3 regions of the Alkalimonas sp. NCh-2 genome follow, and region 1 is predicted to be linked to each of the others. Evidence: riboswitches for the same ligand, from Rfam matches in the RefSeq annotation. Region 1 holds a riboswitch; each other region holds the start of a gene.
The links. Region 1 has a riboswitch for cyclic di-GMP ahead of ABC502_RS17255 (OmpA family protein). Riboswitches for the same ligand answer to the same signal wherever they lie in the genome.
Positions count from the first base shown of each region.

Region 2: another riboswitch for cyclic di-GMP. It lies ahead of ABC502_RS10770 (porin); the one in region 1 lies ahead of ABC502_RS17255 (OmpA family protein).
Region 3: another riboswitch for cyclic di-GMP. It lies ahead of ABC502_RS05345 (DUF3718 domain-containing protein); the one in region 1 lies ahead of ABC502_RS17255 (OmpA family protein).

Region 1 covers NZ_JBDIUV010000008.1:37,938-43,773, forward strand. Annotated here, with positions in the region: gene fliF (flagellar basal-body MS-ring/collar protein FliF) at 1-1,688, opposite strand, end outside; gene ABC502_RS17245 (flagellar hook-basal body complex protein FliE) at 1,699-2,019, opposite strand; gene ABC502_RS17250 (sigma-54 dependent transcriptional regulator) at 2,028-3,341, opposite strand; gene ABC502_RS17255 (OmpA family protein) at 3,338-4,201, opposite strand; cyclic di-GMP riboswitch class I at 4,357-4,446, opposite strand; gene flhA (flagellar biosynthesis protein FlhA) at 4,763-5,836, opposite strand, start outside.
Region 2 covers NZ_JBDIUV010000003.1:345,191-351,026, forward strand. Annotated here, with positions in the region: gene flgA (flagellar basal body P-ring formation chaperone FlgA) at 1-147, shown strand, start outside; gene flgM (flagellar biosynthesis anti-sigma factor FlgM) at 236-580, shown strand; gene ABC502_RS10755 (flagellar protein FlgN) at 580-1,008, shown strand; gene ABC502_RS10760 (LPP20 family lipoprotein) at 1,030-1,482, opposite strand; gene ABC502_RS10765 (flagellar assembly protein T N-terminal domain-containing protein) at 1,642-2,778, shown strand; cyclic di-GMP riboswitch class I at 2,926-3,014, shown strand; gene ABC502_RS10770 (porin) at 3,113-4,249, shown strand; gene ABC502_RS10775 (phosphate ABC transporter substrate-binding protein) at 4,262-4,654, shown strand; gene recD (exodeoxyribonuclease V subunit alpha) at 4,720-5,836, opposite strand, start outside.
Region 3 covers NZ_JBDIUV010000002.1:8,508-14,343, forward strand. Annotated here, with positions in the region: gene ABC502_RS05340 (MBL fold metallo-hydrolase) at 1-1,383, shown strand, start outside; cyclic di-GMP riboswitch class I at 1,467-1,557, shown strand; gene ABC502_RS05345 (DUF3718 domain-containing protein) at 1,684-2,055, shown strand; gene ABC502_RS05350 (chorismate mutase) at 2,108-3,259, opposite strand; gene ABC502_RS05355 (cytochrome b/b6 domain-containing protein) at 3,648-4,304, shown strand; gene ABC502_RS05360 (cytochrome c) at 4,357-4,818, opposite strand; gene ABC502_RS05365 (EAL domain-containing protein) at 4,948-5,836, shown strand, end outside.

The DNA.
Region 1 (5,836 bases):
TTAATCACTGCGGTGACCCGCTCAGACTCTTTGCTGGCTAACAGCTGCATATGAGCAATTTGCTCAGCAAATTCAGAGCCAACCTGTGGCAAACTAATGACGTTAAAGCCAGGCTGCGGCATATCCCCGCTGTTTGCTTGACGATTGTCTGTCGCACTGTCATTCAGCGAAGCTGCCTGACGGTCAGACAATGCTGCAACCGGCTCATCTTGCGGCAGAGCAGCCGTCGGTTCGGTATCCAGAGGGCGTTGCTTTTTGCCACTAATCAGATGATTGACCAAGGGCCGGACCCCAAACAGAATAAGCGCCAGCGCAATTAAGCTGCCAAACAAGTAACGGGCGTATTCTCTGATCTCCGGCAACTGCCACCAGGGCAAACCAGCCAGCGGGGTGCTCAGGGGCGCTACCGGCATAAAATCAAAACTGGTAATATTAAACTGGTCACCACGCTCGGCCTGAAAGCCGGTCGCAATTTTGACCATCTCACCCAATTGCTGCAGTTGCGCCTCGGTCCAGCCTTCCTCGCCGGCGGCTCCCTGATTCACCAACACCGACACACTCATTGACCGGAGCCTCCCCACTTCATAGCGGGTGTGGGTCACCGCCCGGCCACTCTCAAACTGCCGGCTGCTTTCATTGCGTTCAGAGGTACGCTGATTATTGTCTGCGGCTTGCTGATCGGCCGGCAGGGGTGGCTGATTTGCCAACGCGCCAGGGATCCCCATGGCCAGTTGATCCAGCATGGTATCTGTTTTCACCGACTCGGAGCGAAGCACTGAGGCAGGATCGATGGCTTCACGGGTTTCTTCGACCACACTAAAATCAACATCAGACGACACCTGAATGCGGTAGTTGCCATCGCCTAAAATAGGGAGCAGCATAATGGCAGCACGCTGTTCGATATTGCGTTCCAGCTTCTGCACAAAGGCGAGTTTCTTATCTGTTTCTTTGCCGATTGGGGCATCGTCGTACAAATCACCGGTCAGCAACCGGCCTCGTTGATCCACCACAGATACATTGCGGGGATCCAATCCGGAGACACTCCCAACAATCAGGCTCACAATCGCCTCGACCTGATTACCGCTTAGCTCATAGCCCGGCGCTAAATCCACCATCACCGAAGCTGCGGATTTCTCTTCCTGCCGGCCAACAAACAAACTCCGTTTCGGAATAGCCATATGCACCCGGCTGTTACGAATACCATCCATGGTAATAATGGTACGTGCCAACTCACCTTCCAAGGCATGCTGATACTGCATGGACTCCATAAACTGACTGGTTCCCATCGTGACTTTGTCACCAATAGTCGACAGCCCCTCAGGCATGGCAGCTTTGACACCGCGAGCCGCCAGCATAATGCGCGCATCAGCTAAACGATTTTGTGGCACCATGATATTGCCGGTGTTGGTATCAATACGAAAAGTGACCTTCTCCCGGTCCAGTATTTCCAGAATTCCAGCTTTGTCGTAATGCTCCTGGTTGCCATAGAGCGGCACATAATTCTTGGCGGAAGTCCAAAGAATTAACACAATGGTGGCCGCCACCAGCGTTGCCAGCAAGGCAATGGACGCAATGCTCCGGTCCCCGGCCTGCAACCAGCTGAAACGGCTGGACAGGTTAATAACCTTCTCCCGCAAGTTACTGTCGCTGGCAGCCGCTGGCGTGGCTTTTACAATTTCACCTTTCATCACAGTGTCCTTACAATGACATCCGCATCACATCATCGATGCCGCTCAATACTTTATTGCGTACCTGCAGCAACATAGAGAAACTTAAATCCGCTTTTTGGCTCGCAACCATAGCGCCAACCACATCATCGCTGCGACCGGTATCCACAGCCGTCATCAGATCCGCGGCAATATTCTGTTGCTGGTTTACCGCGCGAATGACCTGGGAAAAATCACTGCTGATGCCGCTGTCATTGCGGGCAGGCGCAATGCCTTCATTCCCGGCGACTTGCTGCAACCTGGTCATCATGTCCAGCATCTGGCTTTGACTGTTTACGGGTGAAATCATCATCGTTATCCTTAAGAAGCTAATGCATCAATGTTGACACCATGCTCACGCATGGCAGCTAATTTGTAACGCAGGGCACGGGTGCTCACCCCCAATGCCTGGGCAGTGAGTGTACGGTGACCGTTGAACTTGTTGAGTACATTTAAGATGTAATCAAACTCAGCATTTTTCTTGCTTTGTTTTAACAAACTGGCGCAAATCGCCGCCGCTTGTGGATGGCATTGCGGTAAATTCAGATCGGCAATTTGCAGCTCCATACCACGAGCCATCACCAATGCCCGCTGCATCACATTCTCCAGCTCACGCACATTGCCCGGCCAGTTGTATTGCAGCAGCACATTCGCCGCGTCACGACTTAAGCGATAGTTGCCATTGCCGTATTTTTGAAGAAAGAACTCCGCCAGTGGCAAAATATCGTCCCGCCGCTCACGCAAGGCCGGCCAACTGAGTGGCAACACATCCAGCCGGTAAAATAAATCTTCCCGGAATAAGCCTTGCTCCACCTGGCTGCGCAGATTTTTGTTGCTGGCGGCAATCACGCGAATATCCAGCTTGATGCGATTGTTGCTGCCCAGCCGCTCTACTTCACGCTCCTGCAGTACCCGCAACAGCTTGGCTTGCAGCGCCAGCGGTAGCTCTGAAATTTCATCCAGCAAAATAGTGCCGCCATTGGCGGCTTCAAATTTACCAATCTGCTGGTTTACGGCCCCGGTAAAGGCGCCTTTGTTGTGGCCAAATAACATGGCTTCTAACATATGTTCAGGAATGGCAGCGCAGTTCACTGCAATAAAAGGCTGGTCGGCACGATCTGAAGCCTGATGAATAAAGTTAGCCAAACGCTCTTTACCTGTGCCGGACTCGCCAAGGATCAACACACTGGCTTCTGTTTGCGCGGCCCGGTTGGCCAACTGCAAAATCTGCCGGCTTGCATGCGAAACCGCGACCAGATCTTGTAAGCCCCGGCTCATTGCTGTGGCATTGCGAATGGACGTTTTTAACTGAGACGTAAAAAAAGGCTTCAGTAAATAATCAATTGCGCCGCTTTGTAAGGTATCGGATGCTACTACACTTTGGTCGTTACCCACCATGCTGATAATTTGTGCTGACGGCAGCTTGCGACACACCAGACTGACCAAATCCGGCAACGCCATTTGTGTCATATCGCAATCGATAAACACCAGCGCCGGTTGATAATCATGGCACAGGCTGACGATGTCAGTAACCTGGGCGGTATGCAGCAGTTGATAGCCTTCACTACAGATACATTGGCGGATTTCCGCATCCGGCTGTTGTTGTGCTATCCAAAGGACATAAGCAACATTCATCGAGTAGTAACCTCCTGTTCTGTTCCTGCGCGAATAAGTCGGACGGTAACCCGACTGTTCGTCGCTCCAGACGTGCCTTGGTGATGTAACAATGGGTAGCGATTACCATGGGCCCTCACCTCCAACATGGCGGCTTTGACACCCAGCTCGATCAGCTGTGCAGCCACTTCATCGGCTCTTTCTTTTGATACCAGTCGGTTGGCTAACGAGGTACCCACATCATCACTGTGGCCATCAATCAGAATTTTGTGGACGGATGGATCAAATTGCAGATAACGCACCAGTTGAGCCAACTGCACCAGCTGTGGTCGGGTGAGAGTACGCTGGCCAGCTTTAAATGGAATGTCGCTATCTCTGGCTTGTTGCCAGGACAGCGGTGCCATCTGTGCGATGCAGCGGCGAAACTGCGCGACAGCTTCCGCGCCACGCACACTGGTGAGTAACAGTGGTTGTACCTGACCCGGAGCACCCAACTCGAACTCCAGCCAATGGCCGGATTGTATCTGTTGCAATAGCGGCAAAGCCGCTGCGATAAAGCTAACCTGCCGGTCGTGGTACAACTCAGCACTGTAAGGATAGGAGCTAGTGGCAACGATGCGCTGCTGCCAGTCTGCAGGCCGGGCCATCACACTGGCCTCGGTTAACGCCTGATGCGGTTGTATCAATTCCAATTCCAGCCGCAGAGAATAACCGGGCTCTACCAGGAAACTTACCTGGCCAAAACCACGAACTTCCTGTTGCATACGGCAATAAAAGGCACTGCCGTGCAACTGCCAGTCAGCCCGTTCCGCCGGTTGCACCAGCACAGGTGCAGGCAGGGCACCAGCTGCGGCAGTGAACCAGAGAGTCAGAAATACCATAGACACATCGTAAACCTTTTAATAAACCACAACGGTCACTGCCAGGCAGCAACACCAAGGTTGAAGAAACTAAAAGGAAAACTGCATAGAAAAGCGCTCTGCTTTGCAGCGGACAGCCGCGCAGACAGAGGCAACCCAGAAGGATGCCGCTAAGCTAATGCAACCCCGCTATCGTAGCGTACACATACGCTGTAGACCGGAGGCTTTGCGTCCTGCCCTTTCGGTGCAGTTTGCCTTTTAATTGTCTTAACATTTTTCATAAACAGCAGTGCTGATTATGAATTGAAACTGAACAAATTAAACGATAACTAAATCAGTACCATAAGGCAAGCATATTTTCTTGCACCATGGTGTTTACTTTTTAAAATCACAGGCTTATCGCCGTACATTTTTTCACCTATCACAAATACACTGCCGTAACTGTTCGGACCAGAGTAGCTTATGCAAGACATTAATGTTAATAAACCGGTGCCATTTCGCCAGGAAATGCAACCATAGCACCGGGCTGTGACCAGCAGATGACAGCCCACTATTCAGCCTGGCTGACCGTTCAATCACCACTTAACCCAAGGCCCCAATCACGTTAACCCGCACCGTTTCCGGGATTTCATTGTAGGACAACACCGCCAGTGAGTTTTGCGTAAAAGTACGGGCATAACGTGCCAGCAAAGGTCTTAATTGTGGCACCACTACCAGGGCTGGTGTTAAACCTTGCTGCTGCATCTGGCTGCTGATCAGTGGCATATGGCGCTGGAACTGACTGAGCAGATTGGGCGCAACCGGAAAACTATCCAGCGCCACCTTACCCGCCTGCATCGCCTGGTTCAGCGCACTTTGCAGCGTTTGCTCCAGCTTCTCATCCAGCGTATAGGCACTGAGCTCTTCTTTGTCACCACTGATTTGCCGCACCAGCGCCCGCTGCAAAGCGCAACGCACATCGGACGTGAGCAGAATAGGATCTTTGGTCACCTCGCTGCTGTCGAGCAGGGTACTGGCAATGCTGAGAATATCACCAAGACTGACCTGTTCACGCAGCAACAGGCGGTACACCTTCAACTGCACAGTATCGCTCAGGGCTTTATCCAGGGCTTCGGCCAGTACTGGTGCTACCGCAGCCAGTCGCTTATTCAGTTGTTTTACATCTTCATACACAAAGAGATCGGCCAAATGCTCTTTAATGACTTTGCCGGCATGGGTGGCGATCACAGTAGCCAGATCCACCACCGAGTACCCCAGGTTCAGAGCTTTCGCCCGGTTGTCAGCTTCAACCCAGACGGCCTCCAGGCCATAGGCTGGATCCCGGGTTATTTCCCCATCCAACTGGCCATAGACTTCACCAGTGTTCAGTGCCAGTAACTGCTGCGGATTTAACCGGCCGGTTGCTAAGGGCACCCCCGCCAGTTTGATACGGTATTCCTGCGGGTTTAACTGCAGGTTATCCCGCACCCGCACTTCGGGTAATAAAAAACCGCTCTGTTCAGACAAGGTTTTACGAATGCCACGCAAGGTCTGCACCAGTTCCTCCCCTTTGTCTTTGTCGGCCAGATAGACCAGTCGAAAGCCCAGCTCAATCGAAATACGATCCACATAAGGGATATCCTCCCAACTAAGCGCTGAGGGGGTTTGCACTATGGT
Region 2 (5,836 bases), on a different contig from region 1:
GACCATGCTACTTTAAGTGTCAGTGCTACTGGCATCGCTGAGCAGGATGGCAGCCTGGGCGACTTGATTCAAATCCGTAACCGGCAATCAAATAAACTGATTGATGCCAGAGTTACGGCCGTAAATGAGGTGAAAGTGCAGTTTTAATCACAATCACTAAAAAAAGATTAAAGTTTTCTCCAGCGCGGCCGTTAGCATGAGCATAGGGAGTTTGATCAGTAGGTAGAGGTTTCAGATGGTTAGTCAAATTAACAATACCCCACCAGCCAATGCTGGTAATCAGGTAAAAAAAGAGTCGGTTGAGCAAACCAATCAACGGCAGCAGGTTGCTCAGCAAAAACAAGCAGCGGCAACCCCGCAGCCTACTACGCCACAAGCGAAGCAAGACTCAGTATCCATTACGCCACAGGCCAAGCAAATGACGCGCCTGCAGGAAAAAGCTAACAACAGTTCAGGCATTGATCAGGAAAAAGTCGACAAGATTAAACGTGCCATTGCCGATGGCAAATACCAAATCAATGTTGAGCAGTTGGCCAAACGTATTATGCAATTTGAGGGCGAAATTTTTCGCAAAAGCTGATGACCGCCACTGATCTGAACACCCTACTGCAACAGCAAAAGGAGCACCTGGATGTGCTCCTTTCGTTATTACGGCAAGAAATTTCCGCCATCAGCAACCGGCAGCCTGACGAGCTGGAAGCTGTTGGCAGCACAAAAGTCGCTTGTCTCGAAGCCCTGCAGCAACTGGACCAACAGATAGCCACACACCCACAGCTGTCTGAAGCCAGGCAAACCAATACCTTTAAAGAAGCCGTCAGCGCGATGGACCAGGTCTTGGCTGAGTGCAAACAACAAAATGAAGTGAACCGATTGGCCTTGGAGCAAAGCCAGCTGAACTTACAGCATTTTAAAAACGAACTGCTGCAACTGCATGGTAAATCCGGCCTTACCTACGATCGCAAAGGCAAACCAGCGGTAGAACATAAAGGTACTGGCTTTAAAGCCTGATAAGAAAAGCCAGCACTTCAGCTAGTAATAACGGACATGGCGAATACGGCGTTGCGGTTGCTGCGCCTGATACAACTCATAGACATGGCGGAAATCCAGCTCAAGCTCAGTGGCGTAGGCATCGCCTATCGGATAGCTTTTTACTACCCTGGCTCCACGAATCACTCCCTGCACTGATGCTCGTAACTGCTCATTATGAATAAGCAGTTGCTGCATGCTGGTGTTGGCATCAATTCGCTGGCCATACACCTGCTCCGCCAGCTCACGGTAGGCATCTAACTTGGATGCCTGCAAGGCCATCAGCATCTTGTGCTGTTCATCCTGCCCTGGCTGCAAGGATAAAGGCGCATAGCCAACAGCCCGCAGTACTGGAAATTGCTCAGGAGCAACTGTTTCCCACTCGACATGGCGATCGGCTACCAGGCTACAGGCCGATAACAGCAGCAGGCTGCACATAATCAGGACTTTGTTCATCATCAATCTCCGTAAGTGATAAAATTTAAAAGCAAAACACGCGCCAACTTGCTATCTCTGGTGCCCTTCTGCTAACAATGGTACATAACTTGCTTTTTCAATCAGTAGAAACCACACAACGTCAAAAGTCTGGCGTAGTAAGTGTTGAGGAAATGCGTCATGCGAATGCTGTTTATCGGGCTGGGATTGCTGCTTATCAGCTTAAATACTGCAGCTGACTGGATTGAAGCCAGCGGTCAGGCCGTGATCCGAGGCGGAGATGAAACGGACGCACGTGCCAGAGCCACTGAAGATGCAGTACGGCGAGCCTTGCTCTATGCAGGTGCTTCCATCACTAGCGTGCAACAAGTTACCAATGGCCTGCTCACCGAAAGCTCGATGCAATGGCAGAGTCAGGCGGAAGTCCGGCAAATTGAGCTGGTACGGGAGCAACGCATTGGCCGCACCCTGGAAGTAACGATCCGGGCAGATATATTCCCACAACATGCCCAATGTCAGGGTGCCGGCTACAAAAAACCAGTCTTGATTAGCCCTTTTCCGCTGCGTCATCCTCAGCAAAGCGTGATTGGTGATCTACACCCCCTCGGTGAAGTCAGTGCCAGAAAGCTGCATCAGCAGTTGCAGGGATTATCCAACAGTACCATCCCCACCTGGCTGGAGCACCCTGATCTAAGTCGTCCCTTGTCCACACGCGAACGAAGCAGTTTATTGCAACAAACCAATGCGGACTACCTGGTGACGGCCAGTATAGAAGATATCTCTTTGGGCGAGCGCACCGATATGAACCTGCGCTTTTGGTCCGATGCCAGACGTGAGCGTTTTTTTCATATGCGGCTGCAACTGCAACAATTAAGTACAGGTAAGGTGCTGTTTCAACAGGAATACCGTACCCAGGCACGCTGGGATTTCCGTAAACGCACCAGCATCACTCCACATGATCATCGCTTCTGGCAGACCAGCTACGGCGAAGCGGTTAGCCGGGTCCTGGATGCTGCTGTGATGGATATTGACGATGCACTGCGCTGCGAACCTTTCGTTGCCGCTATCACTGAAGTTGGTAACAACCGGATCCAGTTACAAAGTGGGCAGAATGCCGGCCTCCGCCATGGAGATGAGCTGACTATCTTGTATCGTCAGCAAGGCATCCAAGGAGACAATACCCGCTTTCGTATCAGCCCACTCACAGTCCGTATTACTGAGCTGGGCTTCGACTGGGCCATCGCCGTGAGCAGCAACGAACAATTATTAAGCAATGTGCAGGTTGGTGATGTCGCCACAAAATTGACCAATAAATGATTCAAAAAAGCACTATTCATAAAGATGGCCAATACCACTTTTGGTGCCAGCCCTGAGCGTCATTCACCTGCAGCCCTGGTGATAACCGGGGCTTGGTACTTTATTCGGTATTACTTTACAGGTCTGACCATTATCTGTACAATCCGCGCCTCATCCTGGCAAGTCAGCTGAAAAGCTGAACACGCAAAGTCATGGGCCTAACGGAACTGAATTCCTATGGCAGCCAGACTGCACCTCTTCAAGCATTGGCTTGCCTCGATGGAAATTGCACTGTGTTAACAGCTGGATTGCCAAAGCACAGTGGTACAATCAACTACCGGGGTAGACATTCAACATGGTATCAAAGATCAAACAACTCAGCCTGGCTGTGCTACTGGCAGCAACCGCTTCAGCCGCACAGGCAGATGTTCGTTTCAATGGTTTTGCCTCCATCAAAGCAGGCAGCACATTATCAAGTTCAGATAACTTGTATGGTTATGATAAAGAAGTCGACTTTAAAAATGAGTCACTTTTTGCACTGCAGGTGCAGGCCGACTTAGCCGACCGTTTGTCAGTAACCGCTCAATTGATGGGCCGTGGTGCCAACGACTTCAAAGCAGAATTTGAGTGGGCTTATTTAACTTATGAGCTGAATCAGCAGACGCGGATCAATGCTGGCCGTCTGCGGACCCCCTTTTACCGCTACTCCGATTTTATGGATGTTGGTTATGCCTATGATTGGGCCCGGGTTCCTAACTCGGTCTACAACTTGGATTTTAATAATCTGGAAGGCGTTTCATTGGTACGTTTTGGTCAATTGGGTACGGTTGACTCCACCTTACAATTCATCCTGGGCAGCTACAGCGGCACCACCAACATGACTCCGGTGCCATTCGATGCTAATATCGACCGGGTGGCAGGGGCTACTTGGGAACTGACACAAGGCAATTTCAGCGCCAGACTTGCTTATTTAACCGGTAAATTAACCATGGTTGATCAGGATGGCGAACTGTCCGGTTTGCTGAACCTGCTGGAGCAGTCTGGTTTTGCTGACACCGCCAGCCAAATCCGCATTGATGATGCCCGCAGTGCTTTTATGGGTCTAGCACTTGGCTACGACAATGGCAGTCTGGTCTTGAGTGGTGAAATCGTCCGTGCCCGTACCAAAGATACCGTGATCCCAACGCAGAATGGTTTTTACCTGTCAGCTGGCTATCGCATCAACAGCTACACGCCTTTTGTTAGCTTTGAGCGTCGTGATAACGAAGGACGGTCTGAAATTTACCAGGCGATGGCCGAAGGCAACCCGCTCCGCCCTTTCGTTGCTGAGACCGTGGAATACTTCACCATCCAGCGCGATACCTGGAATATCGGCAGCCGTTACGATTTCCATCCATCTGCCGCACTGAAGATGCAGTTTAGCTCGCAGAAAAATAAAGTGGCCGATCGCCGTGATCAGTTGCTGACCGTCGGCATTGATTTGGTATTTTAAGGAGCCATCGCTATGAAAAAAACTCTGATTGCTGCATTCGCTCTGGTTTCCACGCTGTGTTCAGCCGAGATTGCTATTATCGCCCACCCGGCAGCGGCCGATGTCAGCTTGGAAGAAGTGTCTCGCATTTATATGGGACGCGCTGGTAGCCTGATGCCAGTTAACCTGCCTGAGAACCATGCCCTGCGTGATCAGTTCGAGCAGGAAGCTCTGGGTCGCAGCCCAGCACAAATGAAAGCTTACTGGTCTCGCCTGGTCTTTACCGGCAAAGGCCGCCCACCGGTGGAGGTCGACTCAGTTGCTGCTAAAATTGAGTTTGTTGCAGCCAACCCAAATAGCCTGGGTTATATCCCTGCCAGTGACGTGACGGATCAGGTACGAGTGATTGCTACCATCGCCAACTAAGGCGCTGCTTTACTGATTAAAAATGCCGGCTAGAAGCCGGCATTTTCTTTGGGTTAAAGCCCCTATCACACCAAAGCAAAGCCACTGGCCCGCTGCACACGCTGCGCTATGGTACTGGCCAGCACAGCATCATTATCGTAAATCAGGGTAAACCTTGTTTTGGCCCGGGTGATACCGGTATAAAGCAGCTCACGGGTCAGCACCGGACTACTGCTCGCCGGCAACAGCAAGGCAGTATGGCCAAACTCTGAACCCTGTGATTTATGCACCGTCATGGCAAACACCGTTTCGACGCTGTGCAACCGGCTGGGCAACACCCAGCGAATACCTCCCTCACCATCCGAAAACGCCACCCGCAGTACCGTGCCCGCTTGCTCCTGCATGGCTAAACAGACACCAATATCGCCATTCATCAGCTGCAAGTGATAATCGTTGCGGGTCATCAGCACCGGCCGGCCCGGATACCAGGCCTGGCTCTGCGGCTTGATCAGATCATGCCGGGCCAGTAGCTGCTCGATGCGGGTATTCAGCCCTTGCACGCCCCAGTCCCCTTCGCGCACAGCGCCAAGCAGCTGAAAATCACGTTGCAATGCCAAAATCTGCAGTGCAGCCTGGTTACGCTGCACTGGCTCGGCTGCAGGGTCAAACCCAGCCACGGCGGTTAAATACGGCCGGTAGCCGGTCAGCAGCAACGCCTTCAGGGCATCGCCAAAAGACGTTGCTGCAAAAGTGGATGCCGTGGTCCGGGCTACTGCTCCGACCGATGTGGACATACTTTGCTGCAGCAACTGTACCGGGCTGTCCTGCTTAGCGGCTATCGCTTTGATAACCGCTATTGCAGAACGGGCATTTTCAGAAGGATCCATGGCCGCAGCAGCTTCAACCTCAGTAGCAGTACCGCCACGATTGACCAGGCTGGCCAACTGATGAATAGCCCCCCCTTCTTTAAAGCGATAACTGTGGCGCAGCATCGCAGTAACCTGTGCCAGCGCCGGGGCATCCTCTGTTGCCACAAACTGCTCTGGCACCCTGGCTGCGCACAAGTCTTGCAAATAGGCCGCTATGCCTGGCCGGTAGTTGCCGGCTTCGGCAAAACGACACAAGTCCCCCAGCACCGATCCCGCCTCCACCGAGGCCAACTGATCCTTGTCGCCCAACAAATACAAGCGGCAATTGGCTGGC
Region 3 (5,836 bases), on a different contig from region 1:
TTTATCGGAGGGGCTGGCCAAGTCACCGGCTCCTGTTATTTACTGGAATTAAACGATAAAAAGATACTGCTTGATTGCGGTATGGTGCAGGGGGGCGATCAGATACGCGAGTGGCACAAATTCCGTTTTCAGTTCCGACCCAAAGATATTGATGCGGTGATTTTGTCGCATGCTCATATTGACCACAGTGGCTTATTGCCTTTGCTGGTCGCCAAAGGTTTTCATGGCAAAATTTACTGTACCAAAGGTACCGCTGAGTTACTGCCTGTGTTGTTAAAAGATTCAGTACATTTGTATTTAAAAGATCTGGAATGGAAGAATAAACGAGCAGCCAGGGCAGGAAAAAAAGAGATACAGCCGGTGATGCAGTTAAGCGATGCTGAACGGGTAGTGGCTTTATGCGAACCTCAGCCCTACAACAAGCGGTTGGTACCAATGCCCGGCATGGAGCTGGAGTTTAACGATGCAGGCCATATTCTGGGCTCGGCCATTGTCCAGCTCTGGTTGAAGGGCCGGCAAGGCATGCGGCATCTGGTGTTTTCCGGTGATTTGGGAAATCCTGCTACGGTGTTGATGCACGATCCGGCGCAGATTGAGCATGCGGATGTGGTGCTGATGGAAAGTACCTATGGCGATCGCAATCATCAGGATGTGGAGCACACCGTCGCGGAGTTTGCTGCGGCACTGGATGCCGCCTACGAGGCCGGCGGTAATGTTTATATTCCGGCTTTTGCACTGGGCCGCTCGCAAGAAATCTTGTACTACCTGGGGGTGTTGTATCATCAGGGTAAATTGAAACAAAAAGTTGTGTTTTTGGACAGTCCGATGGCCATTAGCATCACTGAAATTTACGACCGCTTTTTCCACAGTATGGATCCTGACGATACCCGGGTTTTAAAACAGCAGAACGTGCGCGATCTGGCGTCGTTTTTACCGATCCTGAAGCTATCGGAAACAGTGGAAGACTCGATGGCCATTAACCGCTTTAAACAAGGGGCTATCATCATTGCTGGCAGTGGGATGTGCAATGGCGGTCGTATTGTGCATCATTTCAAACACAATCTGTGGAAGAACTCGAACCATCTGATTTTTGTTGGCTTTCAGGCGCAAGGCACTTTAGGACGCCGGCTGGTGGATGGTGAGCAGCGTATTAAGCTGTTTGGCCAAGATATTGTGGTTAAAGCCAAAGTCCACACCATAGGGGGCTTTTCTGCCCATGCTGGCCAAAGTGAGTTGTTGCAGTGGGCTGAGGCCATTGGTGGTCAGCCAAAATTCTGGTTGGTACACGGTGAGAGTAAAGCGCAACAGGCCTTGCAGCAGGAAATGATCCAGCGCGGGCTCCAGGTTGAGATAGCCTCACAGGGCCAGCAAATAAGTCTTTAACCGGTTCGACCGGTTCACTTATTTAAACGATGAAATTTTTATGACGCTATTGCCAAAGTCGTTTGAACTGGTTACTATGTGCACACTTCGAAAGGCAAGACATCCGAAAGGGTGATCACGCAAAGCTTCAGGTCTAAAGGAAACATCGTTTCCCATGATAGCTGGGCTGCCATTAAGCGTCGTCCTGACCTTAATGTGAACTGCAAACAGCAGTAGTCATATCGACCTTTCGCAAGCACAAGCTAATCACCATTCAAAGATGAATGGATTCTGACTAATTACTGTTTTTGGAGCCAGAAAATGAAATTGAAATTTGTAGCTTTAGCGTCTGTTCTTGCAGCCACTGGTGTGTTCAGCTCACAGGCTCAGGCCGATCAACAACTTGCCCTGTCTATTTGCTCCTACGTTGCAGCAGATAGCCGTAACGATTTACGCAAAACCCTTAGCGATCACCGTCTGCGCTTGCGCAACGTTTATGATGGTATCGTATGTGATGGCTTGCCGCTGGTGCGTCATGCTATTCGTCACAATGCCAACGACACTGCGGACTTTATTATCCGTCAGTTACCAGGCAGCCAGGTTGCTAATTCTGGTGATATTGAGTGGGCAGAAAGCAACGGCTTTTCTGGCTCGCCAGTGATTGAATCCATTCGTGCCCGTGCTAACAGCTAAGTAGCCCCCCTGTTTTATAGAAGGCGCCCGAGTGGCGCCTTCTTTTTGTGTGCTAAGCCGGTACTTCAGTTGGCTGTATATCTTCACTTGGGTAGCAGCCAAGTACTTTAATAAATTTAGTGATGCGGTTTAGCTCTTCCAGTGCCCGGGTCATGGCGTAGTCGCCTGCATTGGCCAGTACATCGACATAAAACATTTCTTCCCATGGATTGCCCGGAATTGGCCGTGACTCTAACTTAGCCATGCTGATGCCGTGGCGTTTTAACACCGTTAAGGCGTCTACCAAAGCACCGGGTTGTTGGCCGGTAAACATAATAAAGGTGGTTTTGGCGGGTATAGCCTTGGCCACACTGATGGCTTTACGGGCGACCACGATAAAGCGACTGACATTGTCTTTTTGATTGGCCAGATCCCGGGCCAGTACCTCCAGGCCATAGATTTTACCACCAGCTTCACCACCAATCGCTACGATGGTCGGGTCCTGTTTTTGCTGCACCCGCTGAAAGGCATCGGAGGAGCTGTCGCAATACTCTACCTTGATGTTGGTCAGGCCTAACAAAAACTGGCTGCACTGAGCAATCACCTGAGGGTGAGCACAGATTTGCCGGATTTGGTTGAGGGCTGCGCCGGGCAGGCCCAGTACACAGTGATCTATCGGGTGGGTCAGCTCACCAACAATGGATAAACGGGTGTGTTGCAGCAGATCATAAACCTCATTAATGCTGCCGGAAGAGGTATTTTCTATCGGTAGTACGGCATAATCGGCATGGCCGGTTTCAACCGCTTTGATGATCTCATTAAAGCTGTCGCAGCCAATATCGATAATCTGCTCAGCACGGCGGGTAAAGTATTTTTGTGTTGCCCAGTAGCTGTATGAACCCTGACCTCCCAGATAAGCAACCTTGACGGATGGTCCTTGCATACCCCGCAGCTCCCCCTGCAGTTTGGCTTGTTGTTGCAGTACAGAGTCTTCAATAATCACATGAAATAAACGGGTGACGTAATGTGCATCCAGCTCCATTGTTTTGCCACTCTCGATCAGTCGCAGCAGTAACTCTTCCTCACGCTGTTGATCACGAATGGGTTTGTTCTGGCTGATTTTTGCCTCAGCAACCGCAAGAGCCAGTTTGCGTCGTTTGGCCAGCAGTTGCAGCAACTCCTGATCAGTCTGTTGGATTTGTTGTCGTACTTCGGTAAGTTCCATCACGGATCATCCTCGTTGCATTAGTGTGTCGGTGTTTGGTGGCAAAAAAAAACCTCCCATGGTGGGAGGTTTTAGGTGTTCAGCACGCGCGCAACACTACCTCCCGGATTGGGTGGTAAAGAAGCTAAAAAAGAAAGTGTTGAATGTGCGTCGTTTCATCTGGTTTTTTTATCAGTCTGGATGGCTAAAGTCAACTAATAAATAGCTGTCGGTTGTATCTTTGTTTGATATTCTTTTGTGATCCTGTGGCCAACTAATGGCTTATGCTAGAATCGCAGGCACAAGGTTGTTGGTTGTGCTGCAAACCCATTGACTGAGTGGGTGGCCATTAGCGGGTATCTATCCAGCCATAATTAGCAATCCATTGGGTAACATTCAGGAGTTATGCATGAAGGTTATGAAGAAAGTGTGGGATCCTGCGGTGCGCTTTTTCCATTGGAGCCAAGTAGCACTGTTGGCCGGGCTTTGGTATACCGGCACCGAGGGATTGATGGAGTGGCACCAATTGCTGGCATATACCCTGGCCGCAGTATTGTTGGCGCGAATTTGTTGGGGATTTTATGGCAGCCAAAGTGCCCGTTTCAGCCAGTTTGCGGCCAATCCGCTCAAAGCCATCCGTTATTTACGGCAGCCAGAACCTGTCATGGGGCACAACCCGGCTTCGTCGTACATGATTTTCGCTTTGCTGCTATTGGTGTTGTTACAGTTTGTCTCGGGCCTGATGACGACCGATCACATTTTTACCGATGGCCCTCTGGTGCGTTATGTCTCAAGCGACATGGTGTCTTTGGCCACCCGATGGCACAAGCTTGGGATTGATATTTTACTGATAGCAGTGCTGGTGCATATCGTTGCTGCTATCTGGCATAGCTGGCGTCATCATAACGTCATTATGGGGATGCTGCATGGCAAGTTGAGTGCTCCCGACGAGCTGAAGGTGCCGGCACCGAAAACGGGGTGGAGCTTCTTTGGGTTGGTTTTGCTTTTTTGCCTGGCATTTTATTGGTGGCAAGGGGCGGACTTGATCCGGATCTTGTCGTACTAATCAAAGGGGCAGAGGTCAAAGGGGCCATAGGCCCCTGCTGGTCAAGCCAGGCTTAATCGGCCCGATAGTTGTCGTGGCAAGCTTTGCAGTTGTTGGCAAACTCACGGAAGGCTCCTTGAATAGCCCGACGCTCACCACCTTGTGCAGCTTCATGCAGCGCTGCAGCATCGGCAGCAAACTTCTCTCCGCGCTGATTAAAGTCATCCAGGTTTTGCCACAAGGCGGCTTTAACCTTGCCGCTGGCATGATCGGCTCCCGGGATAGTAAAAGCTTCCCAGGGCAGTTGCGTTAACGTAGCCAGCGCTTCAGCTCTACGCTGCACCCGCTCGACATCGTAAGGCACATTGCCTCGAAACATCTCATTGATATCGACTAAATTAAATCGAATCATCTGGAAAGCTGCCTGACGGTAAGTCACAGCATCTTCGCCATTCTCAAAGGCATTGGCCAAAGCTGGTTGGCTCAGCATTACGCCAGAACAGAGTAAGGCAATTGAAAGCAGGTTTTTTTTCATGGTGACTCCTGTTGTCTTGTCCTGTTGGCATACTAAAGGACTTGCCGCTAAAAGTGTAGTATCTTATGGTATGCTCAAAGCGTAACCAGTGTTTAGGCCATTAGTGATAACAACCACAGGCACTTCGTAGTGAAAGAACTGCACTTCCAAAAACCCACCGGGCTACGCTCATTGAGTATGAAACTGGCACTGCTGGTCTTTCTGTGTACCTTAGGTGCCGGGGGGCTGGTACTTTGGGGCGTGCTTTATTTGCAGCGGGCTGTAGTGTTGGAGCAAGAGCAGGCTAGCTTATCGCTGCTGGCGCATCGTACTGCAGAACATATCGAGCAGCTCATTCGCCAAAAAGAAAAGAAAGCGCTGGTTGCCAATCAGCTCTTTAGCCGGTCATTAATGGCTGCACATACGCCTGCTGCCGCAGCGCCTGCGCCACAGGATGATGGCGCCATCCGGGTCAGGGACCCGTACTCGGATTCCGGCGCTTTTTTATCCCGACAGCAGGTCGGTACTTCTGCAGAGCATTGGTTTGTCGCTACGGCGGGTAGTTGGGAAGCCATTGCGACCATGATGCGGCAAGATTTCTTTAATTTTTATTTTATTAGCTACGATCATTTTATTCGGATCTCACCCGCCGATTGGGCACTGGAGATTGATGCGGAACACAATTTCCATCAGGATGTTTTTTTTAAGCTGGCCACCCCCGAGCACAACCCTGCCAGGATCCCGCGTTGGACACCGGTTTATTTTGATGCCATTTGGCAGCGGTGGATGACCAGCCTGATTGTCCCAGTTTATATTGATGATGTGTTTGTTGGGGTTACCGGGGCCGACTATGTGCTGGATGATCTCTTTGACGATTTAGCCTTGGTGGCATTGCTGGCCAGGCAGCACAAATTGTTGGTGTTTGAACGCTCTGGTAATTTACTGCTGGCTCCGGGCCATCAACCGGATCAGGACGCTCGCATGAATACTTTGCTGCAAGACATGGCATTGTCCGATCCTGATTTACTTGCATTTAAGC